Regions from separate parts of the Caballeronia sp. LjRoot29 genome, predicted to be linked through region 2. Evidence: riboswitches for the same ligand, from Rfam matches in the RefSeq annotation. Region 2 holds a riboswitch; the other holds the start of a gene.
What was found. A riboswitch is a leader RNA that binds a small molecule or an ion and turns the genes downstream of it on or off. The one in region 2 is predicted to bind thiamine pyrophosphate.
Positions count from the first base shown of each region.

Region 1: linked by a shared signal. The riboswitch ahead of thiC (phosphomethylpyrimidine synthase ThiC) and the one ahead of ACSQ83_RS28570 (FAD-dependent oxidoreductase) in region 2 are both predicted to bind thiamine pyrophosphate.

Region 1 is NZ_CAXUPU020000001.1:14,146-29,350, forward strand. Features, by position in the region: gene ACSQ83_RS00060 (MFS transporter) at 1-837, shown strand, start outside; gene ACSQ83_RS00065 (response regulator) at 859-1,284, opposite strand; gene ACSQ83_RS00070 (response regulator) at 1,299-1,931, opposite strand; gene ACSQ83_RS00075 (ferritin-like domain-containing protein) at 2,057-2,650, opposite strand; gene ACSQ83_RS00080 (DUF1328 domain-containing protein) at 2,792-2,953, opposite strand; gene ACSQ83_RS00085 (DUF1328 domain-containing protein) at 3,055-3,231, opposite strand; gene ACSQ83_RS00090 (sensor histidine kinase) at 3,474-4,880, shown strand; gene ACSQ83_RS00095 (entericidin A/B family lipoprotein) at 5,282-5,422, shown strand; gene ACSQ83_RS00100 (EamA family transporter) at 5,977-7,083, opposite strand; gene ACSQ83_RS00105 (hypothetical protein) at 7,127-7,309, shown strand; TPP riboswitch at 7,479-7,607, shown strand; gene thiC (phosphomethylpyrimidine synthase ThiC) at 7,903-9,834, shown strand; gene ACSQ83_RS00115 (glycine zipper 2TM domain-containing protein) at 10,060-10,272, shown strand; gene ACSQ83_RS00120 (hypothetical protein) at 10,511-10,966, shown strand; gene ACSQ83_RS00125 (L-lactate permease) at 11,611-13,209, shown strand; gene arfB (alternative ribosome rescue aminoacyl-tRNA hydrolase ArfB) at 13,383-13,796, opposite strand; gene ACSQ83_RS00135 (AAA family ATPase) at 13,793-15,205, opposite strand, start outside.
Region 2 is NZ_CAXUPU020000034.1:55,790-70,994, forward strand. Features, by position in the region: gene ACSQ83_RS28560 (MFS transporter) at 1-287, opposite strand, end outside; gene ACSQ83_RS28565 (ABC transporter ATP-binding protein/permease) at 430-2,181, opposite strand; TPP riboswitch at 2,535-2,663, shown strand; gene ACSQ83_RS28570 (FAD-dependent oxidoreductase) at 2,882-4,027, shown strand; gene thiS (sulfur carrier protein ThiS) at 4,036-4,233, shown strand; gene ACSQ83_RS28580 (thiazole synthase) at 4,257-5,069, shown strand; gene thiE (thiamine phosphate synthase) at 5,066-6,133, shown strand; gene ACSQ83_RS28590 (ABC transporter ATP-binding protein) at 6,251-7,069, shown strand; gene mlaE (lipid asymmetry maintenance ABC transporter permease subunit MlaE) at 7,066-7,833, shown strand; gene mlaD (outer membrane lipid asymmetry maintenance protein MlaD) at 7,952-8,518, shown strand; gene ACSQ83_RS28605 (MlaA family lipoprotein) at 8,630-9,541, shown strand; gene ACSQ83_RS28610 (MlaC/ttg2D family ABC transporter substrate-binding protein) at 9,667-10,296, shown strand; gene ACSQ83_RS28615 (STAS domain-containing protein) at 10,290-10,562, shown strand; gene ACSQ83_RS28620 (ABC transporter ATP-binding protein) at 10,782-11,708, shown strand; gene ACSQ83_RS28625 (ABC transporter permease) at 11,705-12,460, shown strand; gene ACSQ83_RS28630 (BolA family protein) at 12,490-12,729, shown strand; gene murA (UDP-N-acetylglucosamine 1-carboxyvinyltransferase) at 12,867-14,135, shown strand; gene hisG (ATP phosphoribosyltransferase) at 14,132-14,824, shown strand; gene hisD (histidinol dehydrogenase) at 14,877-15,205, shown strand, end outside.

The DNA.
Region 1 (15,205 bases), on a different contig from region 2:
CAAGCCGTGCCGTTCGCCGCCGAACTCGCGCCGCCGGCGCAACGCGGTCACGCAGTCGGTACGGTCATGAGCGGCTTGCTGATCGGCATCCTGCTTGCACGCACGGTCTCGGGCTTCGTCGCGGAGTATTTCGGGTGGCGAGCGGTGTACGGCGCCTCGGTGGCCGCGACCATCGCGCTTGCCGTACTCGTGGTGATGCGCCTGCCGCGCAGCAAGCCGACTTCGACGCTGCCCTACGGGAAGCTCCTCGCGTCGATGTGGCATCTCGTGGTCGAATCGCCCGCGCTGCGCGAGGCATCGATGACCGGCGGTGCGTTGTTCGCGGCGTTCAGCATATTCTGGTCGGTGCTCACGTTGCTGCTCGCGGGCGAGCCGTTCCATCTCGGGCCGCAGGCAGCCGGTTTGTTCGGCATTGTCGGTGCAGCGGGTGCGCTGGCCGCGCCGCTCGCCGGCAAGTCGGCGGACAAGCGCGGGCCGCGAGCGGTGGTGTCGCTGTGCATCGTGCTCGTGGCCGTCTCGTTCATCGTGTTCGCGATGTCGGGAAGCAGCCTCGTGGGTCTGGTGATCGGCGTGATCGTGCTCGATATCGGCGTGCAGGCCGCGCAGATATCGAATCAATCGAGAATCTACGCGCTCAAGCCGGAAGCACGCAGCCGCGTGAATACGGTGTACATGGTGGTTTATTTCATTGGCGGCGCGGTGGGATCGGCGGTTGCATCGCTGGCGTGGCACGCGTTCGGTTGGGTCGGCGTGTGCGTCGCGGGACTCGCGGCGACTGCGCTTGCCGGCCTGAGCCATTCGCGAAGCCGTTCAAAGAGCGCCGTGCCGGAGGTCTGAAAGGCGGCCGCGCCCGTGCGATTAATTCCGCGCGCGGGCGTAGTGATGCAACGCGTCGAGAACGCGATCGAATTCCAGGGATTTATCGAAGAAATGGCGCACGCCGTATTGCAGGCAGCGCTCGCGGTAGGCCGGCAGTGCATGGTTCGTCAGCACGGCGGCGAAAGTCGAATCGATCATTCCGGTGCGTTGCAAATATGCCAGCACCTCGACGCCCGAGCCCTGCTTGAGCTGCAGATCGACGATGATCGCGTCGAAGCTCTGCGCTTCCAGCAACGCGATCGCCGTCTCCGGCGTATCCGCCCAAGCGGTGACCCGCAGTTCGCCGGACGCATCGATCGCCTCCACCAGGCTGCGCCGGATCAACGGCGAGTCTTCGATCAACAGCACGCGCAGTGGCCGCTTATGCGCGAGACCGGTTTTATCGACGATCGGTTGTTGGCCCACGGCGGGCATCCTCCTTACTCGATCAAACCGTTCTTGATCGCGTAATACGTAAGATCGGCATTGTTCGCGAGCCGCATTTTTTCAAGAACGCGTGCGCGATACGTGCTGATCGTCTTCACCGACAAATGCAGTTCCTCCGCTATTTCGGTCGGAATCTGGCCGCCCGCGAGCTTGCAAAAAATCTGGAACTCACGCTCGGACAAGGCTTCGTGCGGGCGCTCGGTAGCGGGTTTTTCCAGCTTGTCAGCGAGTGCGTCGGCGATGAATTCAGACAAGTAACGATGGCCCCGCGCCACCGTCCGGATGGCCCGCACGATTTCGTCGGGCGCCGCATCCTTGTTCAGATATCCGTTGGCGCCGGCGCGCAGCAGATTGATTGCGTACTGGCTTTCCGGATACCCCGACAGCATCAGCACGCCCTGCTCCGGGCGGATCTGCTTGATCACGCGCAAGGTGTCGATACCGTTCTTGTCCGGCATCGCGATGTCCAGCAACACGACGTCGAACGCACTTTCACGCACGCGCGCGATGGTTTCATCGCCGGTGGACGCTTCGGCGGCGACTTCCATGTCGGGTTCATCGGCGACAAATTGCCGGAACCCGCTTCGCACAATGGCGTGATCGTCCGCTATCAACACTCGAATCATCTGCGCTGCCCGCGGCCTTTTTACAGTGAATCATTGTACCGACGACGCGCGGCGGGATGAACCCGCCGCGCGTCGTCCTGGAGCTTCAGTATTCGCTTTCGCGCGCTTTTACAGCTAACGCGCAATCAACCGTCGAGGCCGTCGAGCAGGTCGGCCATGTCATCGGCGTGCTCTTCTTCGACCGCGAGGATCGTTTCGAAAAGCCGGCGCGTGGTGACATCTTTTTCGCCGAGGTAGCGAATGATTTCGGCATACGTGTCGATCGCAATGCGTTCCGCGATGAGATTCTCGCGAATCATATCGATCAGATTGGCGCCTTCCTTGTACTCGGAATGCGCGCGCGACGCGAGACTATCGGGTGCGAAATTCGGCTCGCCGCCCAATTGGACGATGCGCTCGGCAATGGTATCGGCGTGTTCCTGCTCTTCGGTCGCGTGCTGCGCGAATTCCGATGCAACGGCTTCCGAATGGATGCCCTTCGCCATGAAGTAATGGCGTTTATAACGCAGCGTGCAGACGATCTCCGTGGCGAGTGAATCGTTCAATAGCTTCAGCACGACTTCCTTGTCAGCGCCGTATGTCGACGTAACTGAGCCATCGTCCATATGCTGACGCGCGTTGGCGCGGATTTTTTCCATGTCCAGTACGAAAGGATCGGACTTGCTGCCGGCTTCTTTCGATTGTGCGGGTGCAGCTTTTACAGCAGAGGATTTCGACATTGATGTGCTCCAGAAAGAGAATGGATCTTTTGTTCGGCGGTTGGACGGGTTCGTGGAGGCAGCCTCGCTGGACAAACACATGGACCGCCATCCACAGTCGCTTTCAGTACCGCTCGCATACGGCGTGCCTGCTCGCGAACATCACGTTCGGAATACACCCAGCAGCAACGTAACAACGAAAACCACGAGAAAGATGTAGAAAAGGATCTTCGCAATCTCTGCAGCGCCTGCTGCAATGCCGGTAAAGCCGAACACAGCCGCGATAATCGCAATGATGAAGAAAACAACGGCGTAATGAAGCATGGCGATCTTCCCTCCTGTGAGTTCTTATAGGCTTCGGATCAAGCATTGAATCCGGCTTTCGGGATGAGTCGAGTCGCTTTAAATAACGGTGGTTAAGACCGCTAATCGACAATTTTCTTCGACACGATAAAGCCGAGCACAAGGAACACGACGCACAAGATCAGGAACAGCACGAACAGGAACTTCGCGATACTGGCCGCGCCCGCTGCCACGCCGGTGAAGCCGAGCAAACCAGCGATAACTGCGACGATGGCGAAAAACAATGCCCACTTCAACATGATCCGTTCCCCAATAAGGATGACTAGTAACAGGATGTTAGCGAGGCGGTCATGAGGCGGCATCTGGATGCACGCCGTTTTTCGTGTAGGACTTCACCGACAAACGCTTTCAACTTCAATTCACTTCCGGCTAATGCGGCTTGGCGCCAATCAGCGCTGATTAACGTAAGTCAGCGCAATTCGATCGGCCCTATACGGCGTGAAAAGTTACACTGGCCGCACAGAAAACCCGGCAGCTCCCTATGACTTCCTCTTTACACGAAGGCGGCGCGACGAATCCGGCGGCGGGCGTCACGCGGCGCGCAACCCGGTTCAGCGCGCGTCTGAATGGCTGGATGCGCCGCTGGAGTTGGGCCGTCGCGATGACCGTCGCTATTGTGATTACTGTTGGCGGCCTGGTGATACTCGAATCCGGCCGCATGCGGATTGCCGCGGAATACGAGACCGCGCTCGACGCGAAAGGTGCTACCACCCAGTTGACCGCGCTAGCGGCGGATATCGCGTCCCTGACTGCCGATGAACGCGCGTTCCGTCTCGCGCCCGACAACACCTACACCGACCACTACAACGCGGCGGCAGCGCGGATCAAACAAACGGTTGCGTCGCTCGATGCGTACTATCGGCGCAAAGCGGACGACACCGCGCTCGCCAGTTTCAACCAGGTCAGCACGATCCTCGACGCGCGAATCAACTCGGGACTCGCTGCCCGCTCGGGTTCAGACAGCGCATCGAGCACCGATATCCTCGACAGCGCGCTCGCCCTGCTGCGTCTGAATGAAGAACGGCGGGCGCAGTCCGCGCTCGACGCGAGCCGCGCCGACCAGCGCATTTCCACGTTCTGCGTGGGCGCGTTGTGCGCGTTGAATATCGTGTTGTTCCTGCTGTTGTTTCGCAATCTCGGTATCCAGTTGGACAAGCAAGACCGGGTGCAGCAAAAACTGATTACGCAACAGGAAGAGCTCGACCAGCTCGTGTTTGATCGCACGCGGCAACTTGAAGCCCTTGCATGGCATTTGCAATCGGTGAGTGAAAACGAGAAGACCCAGCTTGCCCGCGAACTGCACGATGAACTCGGTTCAATCCTGACGGCCAGCAAGATGGATGTGGCCTGGGTCAACAACAAGCTAAAGGGCGCCGAGCCCGCGATGGCCGAAAAACTGGGCCGTGCGCTGGCGAATCTCGATCAGGGGATTGCGCTGAAGCGGCGGATTATCGAAGACATGCGGCCAACCGTTCTTGCCAATTTCGGACTGGTCACGGCGCTGCGAACCCTCGCCGATGAAACCGCGCAACGCACCGGCTGGACGCTTGAACTCGCGCTCCCCGATGACGACATCAAGCTCGGCGAAGAAGTCGAAATCGCGTTGTTCCGGGTCGCGCAGGAATCGCTGACGAACGCGGCCAAATACGCGCGGGCATCGAGTGTGTCGATCGCGCTGGCGCTTGATGACGTGAGGGTATCGATGCATATAGCCGATGACGGCGTTGGCATTCGCCCGCAGGACCTGCAGCGCACGCACACGCATGGCCTGCTGGGGATGCGCCAGAGGGTCAGCGCGCGCGGCGGGCGTATTGAAATCGAACGGCGTGTTCCGCACGGAACCGATATTCGTGTCACCATGCCCCGCGCGCGTAACTTCGACGCATAAGGATGGAAAGTGGACGGCCTGTTGGCTTTTATTGGCGGGCGCTCGCACTTAGTTTGTAGGACGGTGCCGACATCAGTTGCAGACTGCACCTACACGATAAAAACATCCGCGCCTACAGCTTGCGATCGCGCAGTTTTTTATGATTCATCGGACCGGTGTGGCCGATTAAAGAAGTGGTAGCCGCGGGTTTTTGGTGCTGGTTTGATCACGTGAGTTGATCCCGGCGGCCGCTTCCGCGATCGGTCTTAGCCAAGGCCACAATGTGTCCGGTATTTGCTTTTGCAGCCGCTTTCGTTATTCGCTTTCGCTGCTGGACATCGAGTGGCCAGGATTCGAACATCGGGTACGCGTTCAAGGCCGAACCGCCAGCGTACCTGCATCAAACTCAAGGGGAATTGCTCATGACTCGAATTATCGCTTTGCTGTTGATCGTTGGATCCGCCGCACTCGCAGCTTGCAACACAGTGGCCGGCGCCGGCCAGGACCTGTCAAAGGGCGGCAACGCCATCACGAATTCGGCCGATAAGCACAACGCCGAGTAAGTGAGAAAGCCAGCGACAAAGGCTTAGCGGTCAGTGACCGACGGCAATTTGTTGCCCACCTGAATCGGAACCGGCCGCGGAATTCGCCAAGATGACGATCAAAAGAACCTCCCTTTGCGGAGGTTCTTTTTTTGCGTCTTAGCGAAAGACATGCGAATTTGCATCAGTTGGCAGTGAAGCATCCAGTCTTTTATTGGACGGGGCCACAAAGTGAACTCCCGAGACCTAAGACCATAACTAGAGTTTTGTGCTGCACTATATCCAGAGTTTTGTGCTTTTTTCAGCGCGCGGTTGTGCGCAAAATTTGGCTAAAGCCAATGCTGAAAGGGCTCACAGCCAATTTTAAGGCTAACGCTTTCATGCGCAAAATGATGTCATGCCCGGTCCTTTTCTTGTTTGATTGATGAGAAATCATGCTGCCGGCCAAGCCCTGAATTTCCATCTTCGCCCTGCGACTTGCGCAACTCAAAAAAACAGCGGCCCGTTTCTCCGGATTTGCTCCGAACGGTCCGCCGTTTTTGAAGTGCCGGTTGTCTGCCGTCGTCCCGCCGTCCTCAAACCAGACCGCGCCTCTTGTAATCGAACCAGAACGACAAAGCCACGCTCGCCAGGATGATGAGGGTCGCCATCACGGTCCACTTCGTGATCACCTCGCCGAGAAACAGCGCGCCTATCACCACGGCCACCACCGGATTCACGTACATGCAGCTGCTCGCGATAATCGGACTCGTGTGGCGAATCAGGTACGCATACGCGACATACGCGGCCATCGAGCCGACGAGCATCAGGTACAGGTAAGCCATGAACGGCGTGAAGCCCATGCTCACGATACGTTCGCCGGACACCCACGCAACGATAGTCGCCATCGCACCTCCAAGGCTGATCTGCAATGCCGTCGATACCAACAAATCAGACGGCAGCTTCAGACGCCCCGCGAGAAACGAACCGCCCGCCCAAAAGAGCGCGCCGCAAAGAATCGCAAGACTGCCTGCAGTCGACCCCGACGACGGATCACCGTGATTCAGTAACGCAATTCCGACCAGCCCCAGCCCGACGGCGACCCACTCGCCCTTCGCCACTTTGCGGCCTGCAATGGCGGCAATAACCGTGGCGAACAGCGGCACGGTCGCCACCATGACGGCAGCCGTGCCGGTCTCGACCGTGCGCATACCGAACGCAAGCATCCCGCTCGACAAACCCACGAGCAACGTTCCGACAGCCGCAGCGTTTCGCACTTCGGCGAAAGTCGGCCAGACCGGATCACGGCGCGCAGCGAAGATGAACAAACCAATGCCGGCGAACAAGTTGCGCAACCCGGACAGCATCAGCGGAGGGAACGATTCCAGCGACAGATGCACCGCCATGTAGGTCGAACCCCATACGATGTACACCACGCAGAGGGCAAGCGCCACGCGGCCGCTGCGAGTCGCGGGAAGCCGGAAGGGGAAATGGTTGGGAAGATTGAATGGCCGACGCGCGGGGGTATCGGCGACAGATTGTGTACTCGTCACGTCCGGCAGCACGTCCGGCGACGGCGACGCAGCGTCGGCTGCTGCCTGCGGAAACGGCAGCACGTCAGCCAAAGGCTGTGACTGCGGTGGCACGAAGGGGTGGGGTGGCGAATCGGAATCCGGCAATCGCGGCGGCAGCGGTGTAGACATCCGTTACTCCGCGGCGAAGATGATTGCAACGCCAGCCGGCCGGATGGCCAAGCTCGCAGTCAACCTGACAGGCAAGCTGAAAAACACCGGTTTCGCTTCGCCCGAAACCAGGCAAAGTGAAGAACGGCGCGTATGCCGCTTGAGCATCGCGGCAAAACGGGCAAGGCAGGACAACATGTCGGAAGCAGAAAAAAGGGTCGGGCAACAACGTGCCGAAGCTCGATAACGGCTTGAAAGCCGGCATGAGCCGCCGCGAGTCTGGTGCGTTTCGGTAAAAAATGTCGAAGCGCGTCCGGGAAAACACGGTGGTCGCCATTATGCAGTAAGCAATGCACACGCACGCGTGAGTGTTACAGATGGTTGCCAACACGCTACGGCGAGGTGTATTGTTGCGGCTGCTAACGCGGGGGTCCTGCGCTGCATATCGGCATCCATCGCTGGATTGCCGGTGTGTCGCGGGTGAGAAATACCCTTTGAACCTGATCTGGATAATGCCAGCGCAGGGAAGCGTTCGGATTTCGCAGCGCTTGGGGTCTTCAGGGTCTATCTCTTCCTCGCGCATCCCCGCCAAGTCCGCTCGTCTCCCCTCTGCTTTTCTCCAGTCTCCCAGCGCTAGCGTTTGACTCAGCCGTTTCTCGTGCGGTCTCGTGCCATTGGGTGCAATTTCGTGCGCGTGGCGTTTATCGCCGGCCGGCTGGGAAACATCCGTCCCCACAGCAACCAACTGCATGGGACCGGAAGAAGCGCAAGGGACCGGAGCAGGCACTCAATGGCTAACTCCGGCCGACACGCTAACTCCGGTCGACACAGGAGAGCCGCATGAATGCCAACCCGAAATTCCTGTCTGACGACGCCGTCGTCGACGCTGCCGCCATCGCGCCGCTGCCCAATTCACGCAAGATCTACGTGACGGGCTCGCGTCCCGACATCCGCGTGCCGATGCGCGAAATCACGCAGTCCGACACCAACGAAAGTTTCGGCAGCGAAAAAAATCCGCCGGTGTATGTCTACGATTGCTCCGGCCCGTATTCGGATCCGGACGCCAAGATCGATATCCGCTCGGGTCTGCCGGCCGTGCGCCAGGGATGGATTGAAGAACGTGGCGACACCGAGTCTCTCGGCGGCCTCTCGAGCAATTTCGGTCGCGAGCGCGCCGCCGATCCGGCCACCGCCGACCTGCGTTTCAAGGGTTTGCATCGCACGCCGCGTCGCGCCGTACCGGGCAAAAACGTCTCGCAGATGCACTACGCGCGCCAGGGCATCATCACGCCGGAAATGGAATACATCGCGATCCGCGAAAACCAGCGCCGCGCTGAATATCTGGAATCGCTGCGCACGAGCGGCCCGAACGGCGAAAAACTCGCCGCGATGATGGGCCGCCAGCACCCCGGTCAAGCGTTCGGCGCACAGGCTTTCGGTGCCAACGCGCCCAAGGAAATCACGGCTGAGTTCGTGCGCGAGGAAGTGGCCCGTGGCCGGGCGATCATCCCGGCGAACATCAACCACCCGGAAAGCGAGCCGATGATCATCGGCCGCAATTTCCTGGTGAAGATCAACGCGAACATCGGCAACTCGGCGGTGACGTCGTCGATCGGCGAAGAAGTCGACAAGATGACCTGGGCGATCCGCTGGGGCGGCGACACGGTCATGGATCTCTCGACCGGCAAGCATATCCACGAAACGCGCGAATGGATTATCCGCAACAGCCCGGTGCCGATTGGCACGGTGCCGATTTATCAGGCGCTCGAAAAGGTCAACGGCAAGGCCGAAGACCTGACCTGGGAAATTTTCCGCGACACGCTGATTGAACAGGCTGAACAAGGTGTGGATTACTTCACGATCCACGCCGGCGTGCTGCTGCGCTACGTGCCGATGACCGCAAACCGCATGACGGGCATCGTCTCGCGCGGCGGCTCGATCATGGCTAAATGGTGTCTGGCTCATCACAAGGAAAGCTTCCTGTATGAGCATTTCGAGGACATCTGCGAAATCATGAAGGCCTACGACGTGAGCTTTTCGCTCGGCGATGGCCTGCGTCCCGGCTCGATCTACGATGCCAACGACGAAGCCCAGCTCGGCGAACTGAAAACGCTCGGCGAGCTGACGCAGATCGCGTGGAAGCATGACGTGCAGGTGATGATCGAAGGTCCGGGCCACGTGCCGATGCAGCTCATCAAGGAGAACATGGACCTGCAACTGGACTGGTGCGACGAAGCGCCGTTCTACACGCTTGGGCCGCTCACCACGGATATCGCGCCGGGTTACGACCACATCACGTCGGGAATTGGCGCCGCGATGATCGGCTGGTTCGGCACGGCCATGCTCTGCTACGTCACGCCGAAGGAACACTTGGGCCTGCCGAACAAGGACGACGTGAAGACCGGCATCATCACGTACAAGCTCGCGGCACACGCGGCCGATCTGGCGAAGGGTCATCCGGGTGCTCAGGTGCGGGACAACGCTTTGTCGAAGGCGCGCTTCGAATTCCGCTGGGACGACCAGTTCAATCTCGGACTGGACCCGGACAAGGCACGGGAATTCCACGATGAAACCCTGCCGAAGGACTCAGCCAAGGTCGCGCATTTCTGCTCGATGTGCGGTCCGCACTTCTGTTCGATGAAGATCACCCAGGACGTCCGTGAATATGCGGCGAAACAAGGGGTATCGCATATCGAGGCGCTTAAGCAAGGCATGGAAACGAAGGCGATCGAGTTCGTGAAGAAGGGCTCTGAGATTTACCAGCGCACTTAAAAAACGGCCGGGCGCCTGCAAGGGCGCGAGATCCAGTGATGATTAAGAGCGGCCTGTCGCATGCCATATGCGACAGGCCGCTTTTCGTTTGAGAAGCTCAGACAAATTTGTCTGCCGAATACGATGATCGGGCACTGTTTCTGCTTCTTGATTGAAAGAATCGGCAGGAAATATCCCTCGCCGGTCTAACAGCAACCCGCGATTTATCGTTTTTGGAGAGTTGAAATGGACAAGATCAAACAGGTTGGCGCTGCTGCTCTCATCGCCGCACTTCTCGGCGGCCTGTCTGCATGCGACCAAATGAGTACCCGTCAACGCGATACGGCGGTCGGCGCGGGCGTCGGCGGCGTAGCGGGCGCAGCACTCGGTGGCAGCGCGTTGTCGACAGTGGGCGGCGCGGCCGCAGGCGGCTTGATTGGTAATCAGGTCGGCAAGTAAGTTGGCGGTGAATTGATACGTTTTGTTCGAACTGCTTTGTCCGGTCGCCGTGCTAAAACACTGCGGCGATCGGGTAGCAACGAATCTCAATGTTTGAGCCGTCCACAACCAGGGCAAGTGGAACCGATCGAAACATTGGGTAACCGCCCTGCACTTTCCCGCATTTCGGCGATGCGCTAGGCTCCTGGCATCCCGTTCATTCGAACGGTCGCGTTTCGACGCAATGAGGAGTCGCACCATGAGCCCAAAGCTCGCACTATCCGCCCTTGTGGGCGCTTTGAGCTTGAGCGCTTGTTACGTCGTGCCGTACGGTTCGTATGGTTATTACCCGGCGTATCCGACCTATCCGGGCACGCCGGTAGTCAGCACAGCGCAAACGCAACAAGAAATTCCCGTTGAGCCAGCGGGCGCGCCCGGCACCGGCTATGTGCAGCAGAATTATCAAGGCGCCGATAACACCCCGGCGTCCGCGTATGCCTCAACCATGCAACCGCCGCAGCAATACGCCGCGGCCCCGCCAGTAGTCTATGCGCCGTATCCCGCTTATTACCCGAGCTATCCGGTCTATGCGCCCTATCCGGCCTACCCAGCCTACTACGGCGGCTACGGATATCCCGCATATGGCTATGGGTCCTCCCTGTCGATCGGCTTTGGCTGGGGCGGCGGTGGGCGCGGACATTATTATCGGCACTGAAGGCATGACTGAGCGGTATCACTGAGCGCACACCCTCCGCGTTTCCCCTTGGGCGAGCCTTACCCGTTCGATGTAACCCTTTCACACAAACCGCGCTGTCATAGCGCGGTTTGTGTTTACACGTCCGAGTTGATTACGACGTCCAATCGCGCCAGTAGTGCGCCACGGGCGGCTCCACGGCAGTCCCCGTGATGTGGCACGATTTTCGCTGTGATCCCTGTTCGCAGCGCCACTCCGGACGCTGCCGCCGCAGGAATCCTCATCATGCTGGTCTTCGCGCTGGTCCTACTCTGGCTTGCCGCCTGCCTAGGCGTAATCTCCGTCTGGGTATTGCGCTCGGTTTCGTTCGACTCCCCTAAGACCGGGGCCGATGCATCAGAGATGCATGAACCCACTACACGCTGAAGCTTCGATGGACGTTCGAAGGACCCAAGGTATGGTTAATCCTTCCTTGACGCGCGCCATCCTCGCCCTATGCTTAGTCCAGACGCGTTAGGCAAGCGCTTAGTTACAGCCGTGCGTCGGGCGTCGGCGCGCTTTTTGCAAGGCGAACGAAGCTCACGGGGCTACCAGTACCGGTCGCCATGACTGGAGAACGCAACGCGTTCAACAAAATAATCATCAAAATAAAACCAGGAGACGATATGTTTCATCAGATTCTGACGCCGGTCGGCGGCTCGCTCGGCTTGTCCTTTCTCGTCGCGGTGCTGCCTATCGCGGTCGTGCTGGTGCTGCTCGGTTGGGCGCGCCGGCCCGCCTGGCAAGCGTCGCTCGCCGGCTTGGTCGTTGGTATAGTCATCGCCATCGCCGTGTGGCATTTCCCCGTGGGCCTCGCGATCGATTCTGTCGCGGCGGGCGCTGTGTTCGCCGTCTGGCCGGTCATGTGGATCGTCTTCACTGCGATCCTGCTCTATAACATCGCGCAACGCTCCGGCCGCTTCGAAGCGTTCCGGGTATGGATGATCGACAATCTCCCGAACGATAGGCGCATCGTTCTGGTGGTGATCGGCTTCTCCTTCGGCGCGCTGCTGGAAGGCATCTCCGGATTCGGTACGCCAATCGCCATTACGAGTTCGCTGCTGATCCTGCTCGGCTTTCCGACGCTCGAAGCGCTCACCTTCACGCTGATCTTCAACACTGCGCCGGTCGCGTTCGGCGCGCTCGGCGTGCCGATCACCGTGCTTGGCGCCGTGACCCATCTGTCGCCTGACCTGCTCGCCAAGATGGTCGGCCGCCAGTTGCCGTTCTTCGCCCTGCTGCTGCCGTTTTATGTGATCGGCGTGTACGCGGGCTTTCGCAACATGCTCAAGATCTGGCCGGTGCTGCTGGTCTCCGGCGGAGCGTTTTCGCTCACGCAATTCATCACGTCGAACTACGTCAACTATTCGCTGACTGACGTGCTGTCGTCGATGGTGTCGCTGATCCTCACCATTGCATTCCTGCGCGTATGGAAACCGGCACCGGACGAACGTTTTGCCGTCAACGTGGACCGGGCCAATCAGGTGCGCGGCAAGCTTTCCGGTGGCCACGGCTGGGTGCCATGGATCGTGGTATCGGTGGTGGTGATCGTGTGGACGATCGCAAAGATCTTCCTGATCGGCGATGTCAAAGTGCCATGGCCGGGTCTCCACAACGCCGTCTTTATCACGCTTTATAACCAGCCTTACGGTGCGATCTGGGACTTCCAGCCGCTCGCGACGGGTACTGCGATCTTGTTGGCATCGATCATCACTGCCCTGATCGTGCGGTTGCCCGCGAGCGAGTTCGGTGCGTCTATCGTGGATACGTGGATCCAGACGCGCATCGCCATTCTGACGGTGGCGACCATTGTCGGACTCGCGTACCTGATGAACTACTCCGGCATGAACTACACGCTGGGACTGGGCGTGGCGTCGGTGGGAGCGTTCTTTCCGCTGGTGTCGGCGTTCCTCGGCTGGGTGGCGGTGTTCCTGTCCGGTAGCGATACCTCCGGCAATGCCCTGTTCGGCAATCTGCAAGTGGTCGCGGCACGGCAGCTCAATCTGAACCCAATCCTGATGGCCGCGACGAATTCATCCGGCGGCGTGATGGGGAAAATGATCTCGCCGCAAAACATCTCGACGGGTGTAGCCACCACCGAACTTAAAGGCAAGGAAGGCGTGGTTTTCGCGAAGACCTTCAAGCACTCCATCCTGTTGACCGTGCTGCTCGGCGTGCTGGTCTGGCTGCAGCAGAATGTGCTGACGTGGATGATTCCGCATTGAGGAGAAAGCGGGCGAGCTTCCTGAACTTCGCGAGGTTGTTTTGATCTTCGATAGCCCCGCCACTCGTGTATGCGAGTGGCGGGGCTTGGGCTTCTGATGCGAGCACGGCGATGGAGTCGGTAAGCGTCGAGCGGGCCAAAAGCCGAATACCGTACGAGACATCCCGCCTGCACTCACTCTCCCACCACCCTTCCCCGCGTTGCCTTCACCGCGCCTCGCCGCACTTTTCCATCGACTCTTCGTAACTGCGACGCCCGCGTAGGTTTTGTCGCCACGCGCGTACGGCGTGTCACGCTGACGCGCTGGATCATTTCGTCGAGGCGCGCCAGCGCCGCCGCGCGATTCATGTCCTGCGTGCGGTGTTCCTGCGACTTGATGATGATCACGCCTTCACGCGTGATGCGACTGTCGCGTAATGCGAGCAGACGCATCTTGATCGTTTCCGGAAGCGACGACGCCTGGATGTCGAAACGAAGGTGAATGGCGCTCGACACCTTGTTGACGTTCTGCCCGCCCGCCCCCTGTGCACGCACGGCGCTCAGCTCGACCTCGTTCGGCTGGATTACATACTCGATCGAATGATTCACAATGCCGCCTCCGCGATGCGCGCGGCGAGACCCGAGTCACGCCGAGTGGGTGTCCGGACGGCCTGTGCGAAGACATCCGTCGAGCCGATCACATCGATGCGGCTACGCGCCCGCGTGATCGCCGTATAAACCAGTTCCCGCGACAACATGCGGCCAAACGCGCTCGGCAAGACCAGCGCGGCGTGATCGAATTCCGAGCCCTGCGATTTGTGGACCGTCAGCGCAAACGCCGTGTCGTGCGGCGGCAACGCAGCGGGCGAGAGCATCCGTAACGTGCCGTCGGCCATCCGGAAGCAGACCTGCATCGCGCCACTGGCCGCCGGTAGCGCGATGCCGATATCGCCATTGAACACGCCCAGCGCGTAGTCGTTGCGCGTCACGATCACCGGCCGCCCCGCGAACCATTGAGCGCCTGCGCTCAGCGTGACGGAAGCAGCCGCCCGGACCCACGCCGATACGCGCGCGTTGATTTCATCGACGCCACGCGGCCCGTGACGCGTAGCAGCGAGAATACGAAAGCGATTGAGCGCATCGAAAAGCGGTGCTGCCCCGGTTCCCGCGTTGAGCGTTTCGGCGAGCGTTCGCGCGTACTGTTCGAAACCGGCGTTCAGGAGCGCCAGCGTGCGCTCGGAGAGATGAGGTCCCGTATCGTCGATAAGCAATGCCGCCTTGGCAGGGTTGTCCAGGTTGTCAAGCGTCAAGGCGCTCAGCGCGTCACCAACAGAACCGCGACGGATCGCGACTGACAATCTGCCTATATCCGAATCCAGACCGAACCGATAATTACGCTGCAACCAAACAACGCAATCGGTCAACGGACTTATCACGGTTTGGTCGAGTGCAACGGGCGCCGCCGGATGCCAGTCGACTTCGGGCAAGCCGGCGAACACCTCGTAAGCCTCGTTGCCATCGTCGGGGATCAGATAACCGGGTTCGTCGATCCACATGGGCTCCGTTTCAAGCAGCGCCGCCTGAATATCCGCATCAGTTTCGCGAGCACTCGGCAACGCGGCGATGAACTGCGCTGCCGGCATCGACAGCGCCGCAGCGATTCGTGCCGAGCCTGAATCGCTGAAAACCGGCCTCGCGCTCAGTTCCGCGAACACAGCGCCCGCTTCCACCGCGGCAAGCTGATCCTTGTCGCCGAGCATCACCAGCCGCGCGCCGGGCGCGACCGCTTCGAGAAGATGCGCGGCGAGCGCGACATCGATCATCGACGCCTCGTCGATCACGATCACATCGAACGGCAGCGGATTGTCGCGATGATGCCGGAAGCGCCCGTTCGCCTGTGTGCCAAGCAAACGCTGCAGCGTGAACGACGTGCGCGGCAAACGCTCGGCCAGTTCTGGCGGCAACACACTGGCGCGTTCGGCCAGTGCCTCCTGCATGCGCTGCGCCGCTTTACCGGT
Region 2 (15,205 bases):
AACGTGAAGAACGCAAACGTGCCGATCGTCCACTGCAACACGCGGACGCGGCCGTATCGGTCGGAGAGAATGCCGGCGAGCCATCCGCCAACAGCTGATGAAATCAGCGAACTCGTCGCGATCATTCCGGCTTCGCTTTTCGTCATGCCCCACGTGGCAATCAGCGTGGGAATGAGGAACGAGTAGATCATGAAGTCGAAGGCATCGACGGCATAACCGCCGAAACCTGCGTAAAGCGTGCGGCGCTCGCGCGTCGTTAGCTCGGTGAACCACTCGAACGCTCGCAAATCCGATCTCCCGTTCAAAGCCTGCCATGCAGGCGCAGGAGCATTCTACGGTGCGTCGGTAAACGAGAAAAGCAGGCCAAAAAGAACCTGCTTTTGAAAACTTACACGGCGTTCATACGTACACTAACCAACCCCTTCGACCTCAAACCACCGCGCTTTCAACCCCCGCGCGCTCGATCTCGATCCGGCTCTCATGGAAGCCCGTCACCGACTCGCGATGCGCGACGCTGACGATCGCGGCGTTCGGCAACGCATCGATGATGGCCGTATAGATCAGCATCTCGTTCTCGGCATCGAGCGCGCTGGTGGCTTCATCGAGGAACATGAAGTCCGGCTTGTGCAGCAACACGCGGGCAGCCGCCAGCCGCTGTTGTTCACCCGGCGACATCATCTTCGCCCAATGCCCCGACTCCTCCAGACGCGTGCCGTACCCATTCAGGTTGCAGGCGCGCAAGGCTTGGCGACAGTCTTCATCGGAGAAGACTTCTGCCGTCGACGGATAACTCAACGCCGCCTTCAACGTGCCGATCGGCAAATAGCTTTGCTGCGGAATGAACATCAGCTTGGCGTCGACCGGCGCGTCGATGGTGCCATCGCCGAAAGGCCAAAGGCCGGCCAGCGCACGCATCAACGTGCTCTTGCCCGATCCGGACGGACCTTGCACAAGCCAGCGCGAGCCCGGCTTCACCACCACGTCTGCGACTGTCGCGAGTGGCGTGCCGTTCGGCAACGCGAGCTTCAGCCCGGTCGTGGTCAGCGCCTTCGTATCCGTGTAATGCAGGTTGATGCCGCCGTGGGCGGTCGCCGGCGAAATCGCTTCCTTGATGTGCGTGGAGCGCATCACGCGCTTGAATTCGCGCAACCGGTTCACGGTCGCGCGCCATTCGACCAACGTCGAATAACTATTGATGAACCACGAAAACGAGTCGCTGACCGTGCCGAACGCCGAACTGATCTGCATCAGTACGCCGAACGTGAAGGCGCCTGCGAAGTAGCGGGGCGCCGCGACCATGATCGGGAAAATAATCGCGATCTGGCCGTAAAAGGACAGCACGAAGGTCATCCGCCGCGTGTACTTCATGATCTGCCAGTAGTTCTGGCGGATCGTTTCGAAGATACCCTTGGCGTTAGTGTTTTCCGTCTCGATGCCGTCATAGAACGCGATTTGCTCGGCGTTCTCACGAATACGGATCAGGCCGAAACGGAAGTTGGCCTCCACTTTCTGCGCCTGGTAATTAATCGATACCAACGGGTGGCCGAAACGCTGAATCAGGAGCGAGCCGAGCACTGCGTACAGCGCGGCGGCCCAGACCATGTAGCCCGGAATGGTGATCGGCGTGCCGAACAGCGAGAAGGTCAGCGCGCCCGCCAGCGTCCACAAAATCGTGATGAAGGTCACGAGCGTGACGAGCGTGGATAACAAATCCAGCGACAACGACAACGTGGTTGTCGCGAAAGACTGCAGGTCGTCGCTGATCCGCTGGTCGGGGTTATCGGCGAGACGATCGCGTTCTATACGATAGAAGGCTTTATCGCCGAGCCATTGTTCGAGGTACCGGTGCGTGAGCCATTGGCGCCACCGGAAGCCGAGCATTTGCCGCAAGTACCGCCCGTACACGGCGAGCAGGATGTACGCGAACGCGAGGCCAGCGAAGATCAGCAGCAAGCGCGGAAACTCAGCGACCCTCTTGGCCTGCAGCGTGTTGTAGAAGTCCGCGCTCCACGTGTTCAGGCGCACGTTGATATACACGACCGTCATGTTGATCGCGATGATCGCAATCAGCAAAAGCCATGCAATGCCGCGTTCTTCCGATACCCAGTAAGGTTTGATAAGACTCCACGCCGACACTTTGTCGGCGTTTTGTTCTGTGTTGTCGGGAGTGGTGGTGGTCATGAGCTTCCTGAAGGCGTGCCGGCTCGGCGGCAGGTTGTAACTTGGCGGTATCGATGCGGATGGTCCTGCTCCGTCCCAATGATCAAGGCCACTAAAGACGACGCGCGCCGCAGCATTGTTTCGGGCGTGACTTAAGTGTTCCTTAATCCAGGTCCGGCTGAGCTATCGCAACCCAACGGCGGGCCTTGCGCGTGGGCTGCAGACGAACTCGGGCATTCGCGGCATTGTGCCAGAGTGCGCGCAGCATCAACGAAAGGAAAGGCTGTCCAGTTTGTCTGCGCGGGCTCGCCGGCTGATCCCTGATGTGGGGGAGCGCGTTTGCGGGTCGTTTCGCTTTTATGTTTTAATGATCGATGACGAAACAGGGGTGCTTCGGCACGCGTCTCCCTTGAAAACAACGGAGAAACGCGCGGCGAGGCTGAGAGAGTCCCTTTGCACCCGATCCGGGTAATACCGGCGAGGGAAGTTTCCGGAAACCGCCGCGTTTCCAGTTTCTTCCAGTATTGGCTGGCGCAGGAGCCGCAAGTAATGCGCTCCCTAGCCGCTTTCTCGCCGTGGTTTCGTCCCTGAAATATGTTTTGTACGCCGTGCGTGCAACCAGGGTTCGAAACGGGCATTCCCCCCCTATCTCGATTTCCGTGCCGTGCTCCGTGCGTTCTGCAGCGTTTGCTGAGGAGGCGTTGTCATTGTGAAGACCGTCGTGCATTCCACTCGTTCCCGAGCGTCCGGGCGAGACGATTTTGCCGTCGTGGGCGGGGGCTTGTGCGGGCGGCTGGTCGCTTGGCTGCTGGCGGGTGCGGGGCACCGGGTGGCGCTGTATGACCGCGGCGACGCCGCCGGCACGCAATCGGCCGCGTGGGTCGCCGCGGCCATGCTCGCGCCGCTCGCCGAGGCCGCCAGCGCTGAATTGCTGATTACCGAACTCGGAGCGGCATCGCTTGAGCGCTGGCCGGGTTTTATCGCCGAGATGCCGGAGCCGGTCTTCTTTCAGCGCAATGGCACGCTGGTCGTCTGGCATGCGGGCGACCGCGCCGAGGCGCCGCTGTTCGAGCGCCGTTTGCGCGCGAACGCGCCCGCCGAGCTTTTCCACGATGGCTTCGTCAAACTCTCCGGCGCGCAAGTCGCGTCGGCGGAACCGGCGCTTGGCACGCGTTTCCCGCAGGGCTGGCTGCTGCCGAACGAAGGCCAGCTCGACAACCGGCAAGCGCTGACAGCGTTGGCAGCGGGTTTGGCCGAACGTAACGTCGATCTTCACTGGAATACATCAATCGATACCGATACCCCGCCGGATGCGCATTTCGTCATCGATTGCCGGGGGCTCGGCGGCAAGCCGGCATGGCCCGCGCTAAGGGGCATTCGCGGTGAAGTCGCACGCGTGCATGCGCCGGGTATCGGCCTGACGCGGCCGGTGCGTTTGCTGCATCCGCGTTATCCGCTTTATATCGCGCCGAAGCAGGACGACCTTTACGTGATCGGCGCAACCGAAGTGGAAGGCGAAGACATGTCGCCGATGACCGTGCGCTCAGCGCTCGAACTCCTGAGCGCGGCGTTCGCGGTGCATCCGGGTTTCGGCGAAGCGCGCATTCTCGAACTCAACTCGCAATGCCGGCCGACCTTGCCCGACCATCGTCCGGCAATTGTCTGGGACGGCGCACGAACCTTGCGAGTGAACGGACTGTATCGACACGGTTACATGATCGCGCCCGAAGTCGCCGATTCCGCCCGTGCGCTGGCCGAAGCGCTGCTCGGCGGCGCGATCACCAACCCCGATTCCTTCGACGACTGGCGCCGCCGGGCCCGCTGGTCCGCCTTGATGCGCTGCGAACACGCGGCGCCTGTGCTTTGACTTTCATCATGAACATTCACATCAATCAGCAGTCTTTTTCCGTGCCCGACGCGGCCACCGTCACCGACGCCCTCGCGGCCTTCGGCGCAAAGCCGCCGTTCGCCGTGGCCCTGAACGGGCAATTCGTCGCGCGCGGCGAACACGCATCGAAGGCGCTTGCGGCCGGCGACAAACTCGACATCGTCTCGCCGGTTGCCGGCGGCTGAGCACTATTAAAAGGAATCGAATCATGACTTCCACCATCACCACAGCGGACAGCCTCACGCTCTATGGCACGTCATTCCCGAGCCGGGTGCTGCTGGGGACATCGCGTTATCCGTCGTTGCAATCGCTGTCGGATTCCATCGATGCCGCCTGTCCCGGCATGGTCACCGTCGCGTTGCGGCGCCAGTCGAACACAGGCGAAGCCGGTTTCTTCGATGTCCTCAAGCGTCACGGCGTCGCGTTGTTGCCCAATACGGCTGGCTGCCAGACCGTGGACGAAGTGCTGACCACGGCGCGCATGGCCCGCGAACTCTTCGATACCCCGTGGCTGAAGCTCGAACTGATTGGCGACGATTACACGCTGCAACCCGATCCGATCGGCCTCGTGGAAGCCGCTGGCATATTGATCCGCGAAGGTTTCAAGGTGCTGCCCTATTGCACGGAAGATCTGGTGATTGGCCGTCGTCTGCTTGATGTCGGCTGCGAGGCGTTGATGCCTTGGGGCGCGCCAATCGGGACAGGGAAAGGTGTGACGAATCCCTATGGATTGCGCACGTTGCGCGAGCGGTTGCCGGATGTACCGCTTATCGTTGATGCCGGTCTTGGCGTGCCGTCGCATGCTTGCCAGGTGATGGAATGGGGTTTCGATGGCGTGTTGCTGAACACGGCCGTCTCGCAAGCGACGTTTCCGCCGCAAATGGCGCGCGCGTTTGCGCTGGGCGTCGAAGCGGGGCGGATGGCTTATCTCGCCGGGCCAATGGCCGAACGGGATAGCGCACAAGCGAGCACGCCGGTGGTCGGCATGCCGTTCTGGCATCAAGACGGGAGTGCTGTATGAGTACGGTGTTGCTGGATAAGGAAGTGTTTTGGCCGCCCGCCGATGAACTGCTCGAAGCCGCCGAGCGAATCCGGCGGCGGCTGGGCGAGTGGCCGGCCGCATCGAAGTCATGGCGAATCTGCCTGAGCGAGCCGGATCATCCGCGCTCGGGAGATTTGATCGTAGGCGCCGGCGATGAACCGCTGCCGGACGGAGTTGGGCGCCTGGAAGTAGAAGTGGGCCGGGCGACGCTGTATCTGGATAACGCCGAATACGCGCTGGAAGGGGATTGGTCGGACGATTGGCCAGCCGCGCTGGCCGCGTTCCTTGATTGCGGTTTCGAGCCTCACGACGCGCTCGTGCTGGCGTTCGCGTGGCGTCCGGCCAATCTGGATCAACTCGACGCGTGGCCCATCGATTTTTCCACGTTCCCAAAGGTCGCCAACTTACCGGGGGCACCGTCGAAGCCGTTCCCCCCTTGTCCGGACAAGCTCGGTCTTTATCCGGTCCTGCCAAGCGCGGAGTGGGTCGAACGCGTTCTCGACCAGGGTGTCCGAACGGCACAACTACGCCGCAAGACCACCGATTCCGGCGATTTAAAACAGGAAATCGAACGGTCGGTGGCGGCCGGCAAGAAACACGAGGCGCAGCTTTTTATCAACGATCATTGGCAGGCAGCGATCAAGGCCGGCGCATATGGCGTGCATCTCGGGCAGGAAGACGTGGACACGGCCGACCTGAACGCGATCGCCGAAGCGGGTTTGCGCCTCGGCCTGTCGACGCATGGCTACTATGAAATGCTGAAAGCGCTGCATTTCAAGCCGAGCTACCTCGCCCTCGGCGCCGTGTTCCCGACCACGACCAAGATCATGCCGACGGCGCCCCAAGGTTTGTCGCGTTTGGCACGGTATGTGCGCTTGCTCGACGGCATCGTGCCGCTCGTTGCGATCGGTGGGATCAACGGCTCGGTCTTGCGACAAATTATGTCAACCGGTGTAGGAAGCGCAGCAGTCGTGCGTGCCGTTACAGAGGCGCCCGATCTGACCGCCGCCATTTCTGCGCTGCAACACGAATTCGGGCGATAATGCCCCGGATTCGGAAAAAAGTTCAGCCCGCTAAACCAGTCGAAAGGGACCGCCACGACACCTGTCATGCAGAGGCCCTATAATTCGGCCTCTTGTGTAAAAGGATCGTCAGCCTCCGTGTCAGCTTCTCCCGAGACCTTGCTAGAGCTTCGCGACGTCGATTTCGGCTACGGCGACCGGCTCGTATTATCGAACCTGAACATGCGCTTCAAGCGCGGTCAGGTTGTGGCTGTCATGGGCGGTTCCGGCTGTGGCAAGACGACCGTGTTGCGCTTGATTGGCGGGTTGGTGAAGGCCAGACGCGGCCAGGTGTTGTTTGGCGACAAAGACGTCGGCACGCAGAATCGCGATGGTCTTTACGAGCTTCGCCGCAAGATGGGCATGCTGTTCCAGTTCGGCGCGCTGTTTACCGACCAATCCGTATTCGATAACGTCGCATTCCCGCTGCGCGAACACACCGATCTCCCTGAAGAACTCCTGCGCGACCTCGTGCTGATGAAGCTCAACGCGGTCGGTTTGCGTGGTGCGCGCGATCTCGCGCCATCGGAGATATCAGGCGGCATGGCCCGTCGCGTGGCGCTTGCCCGGGCCATTGCCTTGGATCCCGAACTGATGATGTACGACGAGCCGTTCGCCGGCCTCGATCCCATTTCGCTCGGCATCACGGCGAATCTGATCCGCACGCTGAACAGTGCGTTGGGCGCCACGTCCATCCTGGTGACGCACGACGTGCCCGAATCGTTCGCCATTGCCGATTACGTGTATTTCATCGCGAACGGCGGCGTTCTCGCTGAAGGCACGCCGGCGCAATTGCGGGCGTCCCAGGAACCGTCGGTACGGCAGTTTATCGACGGTACGCCGGACGGCCCGTTCAAATTTCACTATCCAAGCACGACGCCGCTGGCGGCGGATTTTGGACTCGGAGCAAAGGCATGATCAGCGCCATCGGACGCACGGTGCTCGGCAGCTTCGGCACCATTGGCTACGCCACGCGCATGTTCCTGCGCCTGGTCGTCGAATTTTTCCCGTTGATGCGCCGGCCGCGTCTTGTCACGAAACAGATCCTGTTTGTCGGTAACTATTCGCTGCTGATCATCGCGGTTTCCGGCTTGTTCGTGGGTTTTGTGCTCGGTTTGCAGGGTTATCTCACCCTTAACCGATACGGCTCCGAGCAAGCGCTCGGCCTCCTGGTCGCGCTCTCGCTGGTACGCGAACTCGGGCCGGTGGTGACCGCGTTGCTGTTCGCGGGCCGCGCGGGAACGTCGCTCACTGCTGAGATCGGCCTGATGAAAGCTGGCGAGCAGCTCACCGCCATGGAAATGATGGCCGTCGATCCGCTCAAAGTGGTGGTGGCCCCGCGCTTTTGGGCCGGCATCATCGCCATGCCTGTTCTGGCTGCCATTTTCAGCGCGGTCGGTATTTTCGGCGGTTATGTGGTCGGTGTGCTGATGATCGGCGTGGATTCGGGCGCGTTCTGGTCCCAGATGCAAGGCGGTATCGACGTATGGAGCGACGTGGGCAACGGCGTGATCAAGAGCCTGGTGTTTGGCTTTGCCGTCACGTTCATCGCGCTGTTCCAGGGTTATGAAGCCCAGCCGACGCCGGAAGGCGTTTCGCGCGCGACCACGAAAACAGTGGTGTACGGCTCGCTGGCCGTGCTCGGGCTGGATTTCCTGCTGACCGCGCTGATGTTCAACTGATTACTCCGGGACGTTGCGCGACGCGCTGTGCGTGGCGATTCGGTTCACCGGTTCGTGGACGTTGTGAAGGGCACAGTCCTTCACGCAAAAAACTGCGACAAGATTCTTTGGGAAGACGATGAAAAAGACTGCTGCTCTCGACTTTTGGGTCGGCCTCTTCGTGGTGCTGGGTTTCGTGGCGCTGTTATTCCTGGCGTTGAAGGCGGGCAACATGAGTTCGCTGTCGTTTCAGCCGACCTACGCGGTCAAGCTGAAATTCGACAATATCGGCGGACTGAAGCCGCGTGCGCCGGTGAAGAGCGCGGGCGTGACGGTGGGTCGTGTGGATACCATCGGTTTCGACCAGAACACGTATCAGGCGCTGGTCACGATCGATCTCGACCAGCAGTATCAGTTTCCGAAGGATTCGTCGGCGAAGATCCTGACGTCGGGCTTGCTCGGTGAGCAGTACATCGGCCTGGAGCCGGGCGGCGACGACCAGATGCTCAAGGCGGGCGACACCATTTCGATGACGCAATCGGCGGTCGTGCTTGAAAATCTGATCGGGCAATTCCTGTACAACAAGGCGGCGGATTCCGGCGCTTCGAAGAGTCCGGCGAGCGCTGCCGCACCTGCTGCAACGCCCGCTGCACCAACATTCCCGGGTGCGGCGAGTGCGATGGGCGCGAGCGCGGCGGCTCAATAAAAGCCGCCCGACAAGTCGCTTAATGAGCCAGGAAATTCCAGGCAGTCGAAGGCCGGCCGATCTCGCAGCGCAAGGCCGCCTTCGGGTCAGCATCAATAAGGAGAAAAAGAAATGCAGGCAATGCGCGTAAGCAGCGCGGCTGTGATGGTGGCGGTGGCGATGCTTGCCGGGTGCGCAACCGTTACAACACCGACCAAGGGCGATCCGTTCGAGAGCTACAACCGGACGATGTTCACGATCAACGACAAGATCGATGAAGTCGCGCTCAAGCCGATTGCGAAGGGCTACGTGTACGTAACGCCGCAGCCGGTGCGCGACAGCGTCACGAACTTCTTTGGCAATATCGGCGATATTTATACGGCTGCAAATAATCTGGTGCAGTTGAAGATTGCAGACGGCGTGTCGGACATCATGCGCGTCGTGATGAACTCGATCTTCGGCGTGGCGGGCTTGTTCGACGTAGCGAGTGTTGCCGGACTGCCGAAGCACACGCAGGATTTCGGCTTGACGCTCGGCCATTACGGCGTGCCGGCGGGTCCGTATGTCGTGTTGCCGTTGCTGGGACCCAGCACGGTGCGTGATACAGCAGGAACGGTTGTCGATTATTTCGGCAGCGTGACCAGCTATGTCGATCCGACCTGGTTCCGTACCACGCTGTTCGGCGTGCAACTGGTCAACACGCGGGCGAACTTGCTTGGCGCCGGCGATGTACTGTCAGACGCAGCGCTCGACAAGTATTCGTTCGTGCGTAATGCGTATCTGCAGCGTCGTCAGTACCTGATCACCGGTAATAGCAGCATGGGCGACAGCAATGAATCGCTGCCGAAGTACGAAGATGTAGACGGCGGTGCGGCAGCAGGCGCGGCGCCTGCTTCAGCAACCACTGCGGCGCCCGAGGCGGCATCAGGAGCGGAAGCAGCTTCCGGTGCGGCAGCCGCGAGCGAGCCCGGCGCGACTTCAGTGCGGCCGGACCAGATGGTGCCTCCGCGGATTCCGTCGTTCCCGTCGTTCAGGCTGCGTTAAAAGCATGCAGGATGACGACCCGGTAATATAACGAAAGCCTTTTGATGGCCGAATAGAGCGTGGAGGATGAACTCATGGTGAACGCCGCGCTCAAACCCAGGCCACTTTTTTTGCAGAGTCCGTAAATGAAAAAACTATTTCTACTTCCCCTGTTTGCAGTGCTGATGGCGTTTTGCAGCGGTGCGTTCGCGCAGGCCGCCGACATGTCCACCCCGGACGGGCTGGTCAAGACGGTGACGTCGCAAGTGCTTGATCAGATCAAGGCCGACAAGCAGATCCAGTCCGGCAACATCACGCGCATCACACAACTGGTCAACGAGAAGATCCTGCCGTACACGGACTTCACGCGGACCACGCGTCTGGTCATGGGACGCAACTGGAATACGGCGACGCCGCAGCAACAGAAAGACATCGTCGAGCAGTTCAAGATGCTGCTGATCCGTACGTATTCGGGTGCGCTTGCGCAGGTTCGCGACCAACAGGTCCAGTACAAGCCGTTCCGTGCCGATCCCAGCGACACAGATGTGGTGGTGCGTTCGGTGGTGCTGAACAACGGTTCGCCGATCGAGCTCGATTACCGACTGTATAAGACGCCGCAGGGCTGGAAGGTCTATGACATCAACGTGCTCGGCGCGTGGCTGATCCAGGCTTACCAGCAGCAGTTCAACGAGCAGATCCAGCAACACGGCGTTGAAGGGCTGGTGCAGTTCCTCACGCAGCGTAATCAGCAACTGGCGAACGGCAAGGCATCGTGAATCGCTTCGAAACCGCCGCGACGCTCACGCACGAGAGCGCAAGAAGCGCGCTCGACGCGGGTTTGTCGCGTATCGCCGCGGGCGCGACCGAAGTCGATTGCGCGTCGCTCAAGCAATTCGATTCGTCGGCGCTCGCCGTCCTGCTCGCGTGGCAACGCGCGGCAGCGGTGCGCGGCGCGGCGCTTACTGTCGTCAACCTTCCCTCCGGGCTTGCCAGTCTCGCGCAAGCCTATGGCGTAGACACGCTCCTCACCTTCCGACATTGACCCTGTCCTGCTGAAACATCGGCGCGATTCGATATTGATCGAACGCGCCCCGCAGGGTTCGCAGGGTTGTCACGGACTAGCTAGCGGCGAAGCTCTGCCGCGTTTGGCCTATAATCAACCGTTTTTTCGGCCTGCTATCCGCCTTTCAGTCTTGTAAAGGCCGGTTCTGGTTCCGATCCGCACACATCGAGGCGCAGCCCCGCCGGCGCGCGCACTGTCATGTCAGCCATAGAAATACGCAACGTCAAGAAGCGCTACAAAGAGCTGCAAGCGCTCAAAGGCGTGAACCTCGTCGTCGAAGAAGGCGAGTTTTTCGGCCTGCTCGGCCCCAACGGCGCCGGTAAAACGACCCTTATCAGCATCCTCGCAGGCCTCGCGCGCGCCGATAGCGGAGCGATCTCCGTGCTCGGCCACGACGTGGTGACGGATTTCCGCCAGGCGCGCCGCTCGCTGGGCGTGGTGCCGCAGGAACTCGTCTTCGATCCGTTTTTCACCGTCCGCGAGTCGCTTCGTATCCAGTCCGGTTATTTCGGGCTGCGCAAGAACGACGACTGGATCGACGAAATCATGGCCAATCTCGATCTCACCGAGAAAGCCGACGTCAATACCCGCGCACTCTCGGGCGGCATGAAGCGCCGCGTGCTGGTCGCTCAGGCGCTGGTTCACAAGCCGCCGGTGATCGTGCTCGACGAGCCGACCGCGGGCGTCGATGTCGAATTGCGCCAGACGCTCTGGAAATTCATCTCCCGGTTGAATCGCGAAGGCCACACCATCGTGTTGACCACGCACTATCTTGAAGAAGCCGAGGCGCTGTGCGACCGGCTCGCCATGCTGCGTCGCGGTGAAGTCGTCGCGCTTGAACGAACCAGCACACTGTTGCAGCGTTTTGCGGGCATGCAGCTTTCGTTGCGTTTCTCGCACGGCGTATTGCCCGCTGAATTGCGTGCGCTGGAAGTCGATCCCCGCGCTGCCTCCGGGACCAACCATTTGCTGCGGCTCGCCAGCTACGACGACGTTGAGCCGATTCTGGCGAAATGCCGCGCGGCGGGCTGCGCGTTCGATGAAATCGATGTACGCAAAGCCGATCTGGAGGACGTGTTCGTGCAGGTGATGAATGAGCCGGAAGTGGTCGAGGGCCTTTCATGAGCGGCTTTCGTACCCTGTTCTACAAAGAACTCCTGCGCTTCTACAAAGTTGGGTTTCAAACGGTGCTCGCGCCGGTCATCACGGCGCTTTTGTACCTGATGATCTTCGGGCACGCGCTGACGAATCACGTCGAGGTGTATCCGGGCGTGGCGTACACGAGCTTCCTCGTGCCGGGCCTCGTGATGATGAGCGTGTTGCAGAACGCGTTTGCGAACAGTTCGTCGTCGCTGATCCAGTCGAAGATCACGGGCAACCTCGTATTCGTGCTGCTGCCGCCGCTGTCGCACTGGGAAATGTATTTCGCGTATGTGCTTGCGTCCGTCGTGCGCGGGATCGCGGTCGGTTTTGGCGTGTTTATCGTCACGGTCTGGTTTATTCCCATGAGCTTTGCCGCGCCGTTCTACATTCTCGGCTTTGCGATCCTTGGCTCCGCAATTCTAGGAACGCTCGGATTGATCGCCGGCGTCTGGGCCGATAAATTCGACCAGCTGGCCGCATTCCAAAACTTTTTGATCATGCCGCTGACTTTTCTATCGGGCGTGTTTTACTCCACGCATACGCTGCCGCCAGTTTGGCGCGAAGTGTCGCGGCTGAATCCGTTCTTCTACATGATCGACGGATTCCGCTATGGCTTCTTCGGCCTGTCCGACATCAATCCGCTCGTGAGCCTTGGCATTGTCAGCGGGTTTTTCATCGTTCTGGCGGGAATCGCCCTGCGCTTGCTGGCAAGCGGTTACAAATTGCGTCACTAATCAGTTCGCTTAATTTTCAGGAGACTTCCATGTTGCCGACTCCGGAACAAGTGAAGGAATACATTGCTGGCGGCCTCGCTTGCCAGCATGTCGAAGTAGAAGGCGACGGCCAGCATTTCTTCGCGACCATCGTGAGCGACGCATTCGAAGGCAAGCGGCCCATCGCTCGCCATCAACTCGTCTACGCGGCGCTCGGCGACCGCATGCGCGCGGAAATCCACGCGCTAAGCATGAAAACGCTGACCCCGGCCGAGTGGAAACCCGTCTGAGCAGCGTTCCTTACATTTGATGATGTCAACGCATCACCCGTAACCGACTGGCTGAAAATTTAGTGCGATTCACTCAAGACAACCGCGACGCCGATAACGGCGCTGCAGCAGGAAGCTCCGTAGAAGGAACGCCAGGCATGGACAAACTCGTGATTGTCGGGGGCGCGAAGCTCTCGGGCGAAATCGTTGTATCGGGTGCGAAGAATGCGGCGCTGCCCATTCTTTGCGCCGGTCTGCTCACGGCTGACGACGTGCATCTGGAAAACGTGCCCAACCTGCAAGACGTGCGCACGATGCTCAAATTGCTCAACCAGATGGGCCTGCGTTCTGAATCAGCGGACGGGAAGGTCTGGCTGAATGCATCGAAAGTCGACAATCTGGTTGCGCCCTACGAAATGGTCAAGACCATGCGCGCGTCCATTCTCGTGCTCGGGCCGCTGCTCGCACGGTTCGGCGAAGCGAAGGTGTCGTTGCCGGGTGGCTGCGCCATTGGCGCGCGTCCTGTCGACCAGCACATCAAGGGCCTTCAGGCGATGGGCGCCGAGATCACGATCGAGCACGGCTTCATTGAAGCGCGGGCGAAGCGGCTGAAGGGCACGCGCATTGTCACCGACATGATCACCGTCACCGGCACGGAAAATTTGCTGATGGCGGCCGTGCTCGCGGAAGGCGAAACGGTTATCGAAAACGCGGCGCGCGAGCCCGAAGTCAGCGATCTCGCGAATCTGCTCGTCGCGATGGGCGCAAAGATCGATGGGATCGGATCGGACCGGCTGGTGATTCATGGTGTCGACAAGTTGCACGGCGCGCGCCATTCGGTCGTGCCGGATCGGATTGAAGCGGGCACGTTCCTGTGCGCGGTCGCAGCGACCGGCGGCGACGTCACGTTGCGCAACGTAAATCCATCGCTGCTCGAAGCCGTGATTGAAAAGCTCCACGAAACGGGTGTATCTATTGAGGAAGGCGAGAACTGGCTACGCGTGCGGATGAACAAACGGCCGACGGCGGTCAGCTTCCGTACATCGGAATACCCGGCGTTCCCCACCGACATGCAAGCTCAGTTCATGGCGCTCAACACGCTCGCGACCGGCACGTCGCAAGCGGTGGAAACCATCTTCGAGAACCGTTTCATGCACGTGCAGGAACTGAATCGGCTGGGCGCCAGCATTACCATCGACGGTAATACGGCGCTCGTGACCGGCGTGCAGAAACTGTCGGGCGCGAAGGTGATGGCGACTGACCTGAGGGCATCGGCGAGTCTGGTGATCGCGGCCATGTGCGCGGAAGGCGAAACGCTGATTGATCGTATCTATCACCTTGATCGCGGCTACGACCGGATGGAAAGCAAGCTGACGGCCGTCGGCGCGAACGTGCGGCGCATCAAGGGTAGCGGGGGCGAGCAATGAGTACGCTGCAAACTTCCAAGGCATTGAGTTCGGTGCCGGCGAGTGCGATGTTGACGCTGGCGTTATCGAAGGGACGCATCTTCGATGAAACCCTCCCGCTGCTCGCCGCTGCCGGCGTGGAAGTGACCGAAGATCCCGAAACGTCGCGCAAGCTGATCCTGCCGACCACGAACCCGAATTTGCGCGTGATCATCGTGCGTGCCACCGATGTCCCCACGTACGTCGAATACGGCGCAGCCGACTTCGGCGTGGCGGGCAAGGACGTGTTGATCGAGCATGGCGGCGGCGGGTTGTATCAGCCGATCGATCTGAACATTGCGCGTTGCCGGATGTCGGTCGCGGTGAAAAACGGCTTCGATTACGAAACCGCTGTGCGCCAGGGCGCTCGCCTGCGCATCGCGACAAAATATGTTGAAGTGGCGCGTGAGCATTTCGCGGCGAAGGGCGTTCACGTCGATCTGATCAAGCTGTATGGATCGATGGAACTGGCGCCGCTGGTCGGTCTGGCGGACGCCATTGTCGACCTGGTCAGTTCAGGTAATACGTTGCGCGCGAATGATTTGGTCGAAGTAGAAGAAATCATGGAAATATCGTCGCGTCTGGTCGTCAACCAGGCCGCGCTGAAGTTGAAGCGCGCGGCGTTGAAGCCGTATCTCGATGCGTTCGAACGCGCGTCGGTCGGCGCATAAAAGTACCGTAAAGCAGGGTCAAGCAGAGCAGGGCAAACAACCGGATACCAGCATGTCTATCAAGATTCGCAAACTCGATTCCAGCGCCAACGGTTTTCACACGGCGCTGCACGCGGTGCTCGCGTTCGAGGCGAGCGAGGACGAAGCTATCGAGCGCTCGGTCGCGCAGATTCTCGCCGATGTCAAAAAGCGCGGCGACGACGCGGTCCTGGACTACACGAACAAGTTCGACCGCCTGAAGGCCGAGAACGTCGCGTCGCTGGAATTGCCGCAATCGGAACTGGAAGCGGCGCTCGAAGGGCTCGTCCCGAAACGCCGCGCCGCGCTGGAGGCGGCGGCGGCGCGCGTGCGCGGTTATCACGAGAAACAGCGGATCGAGTG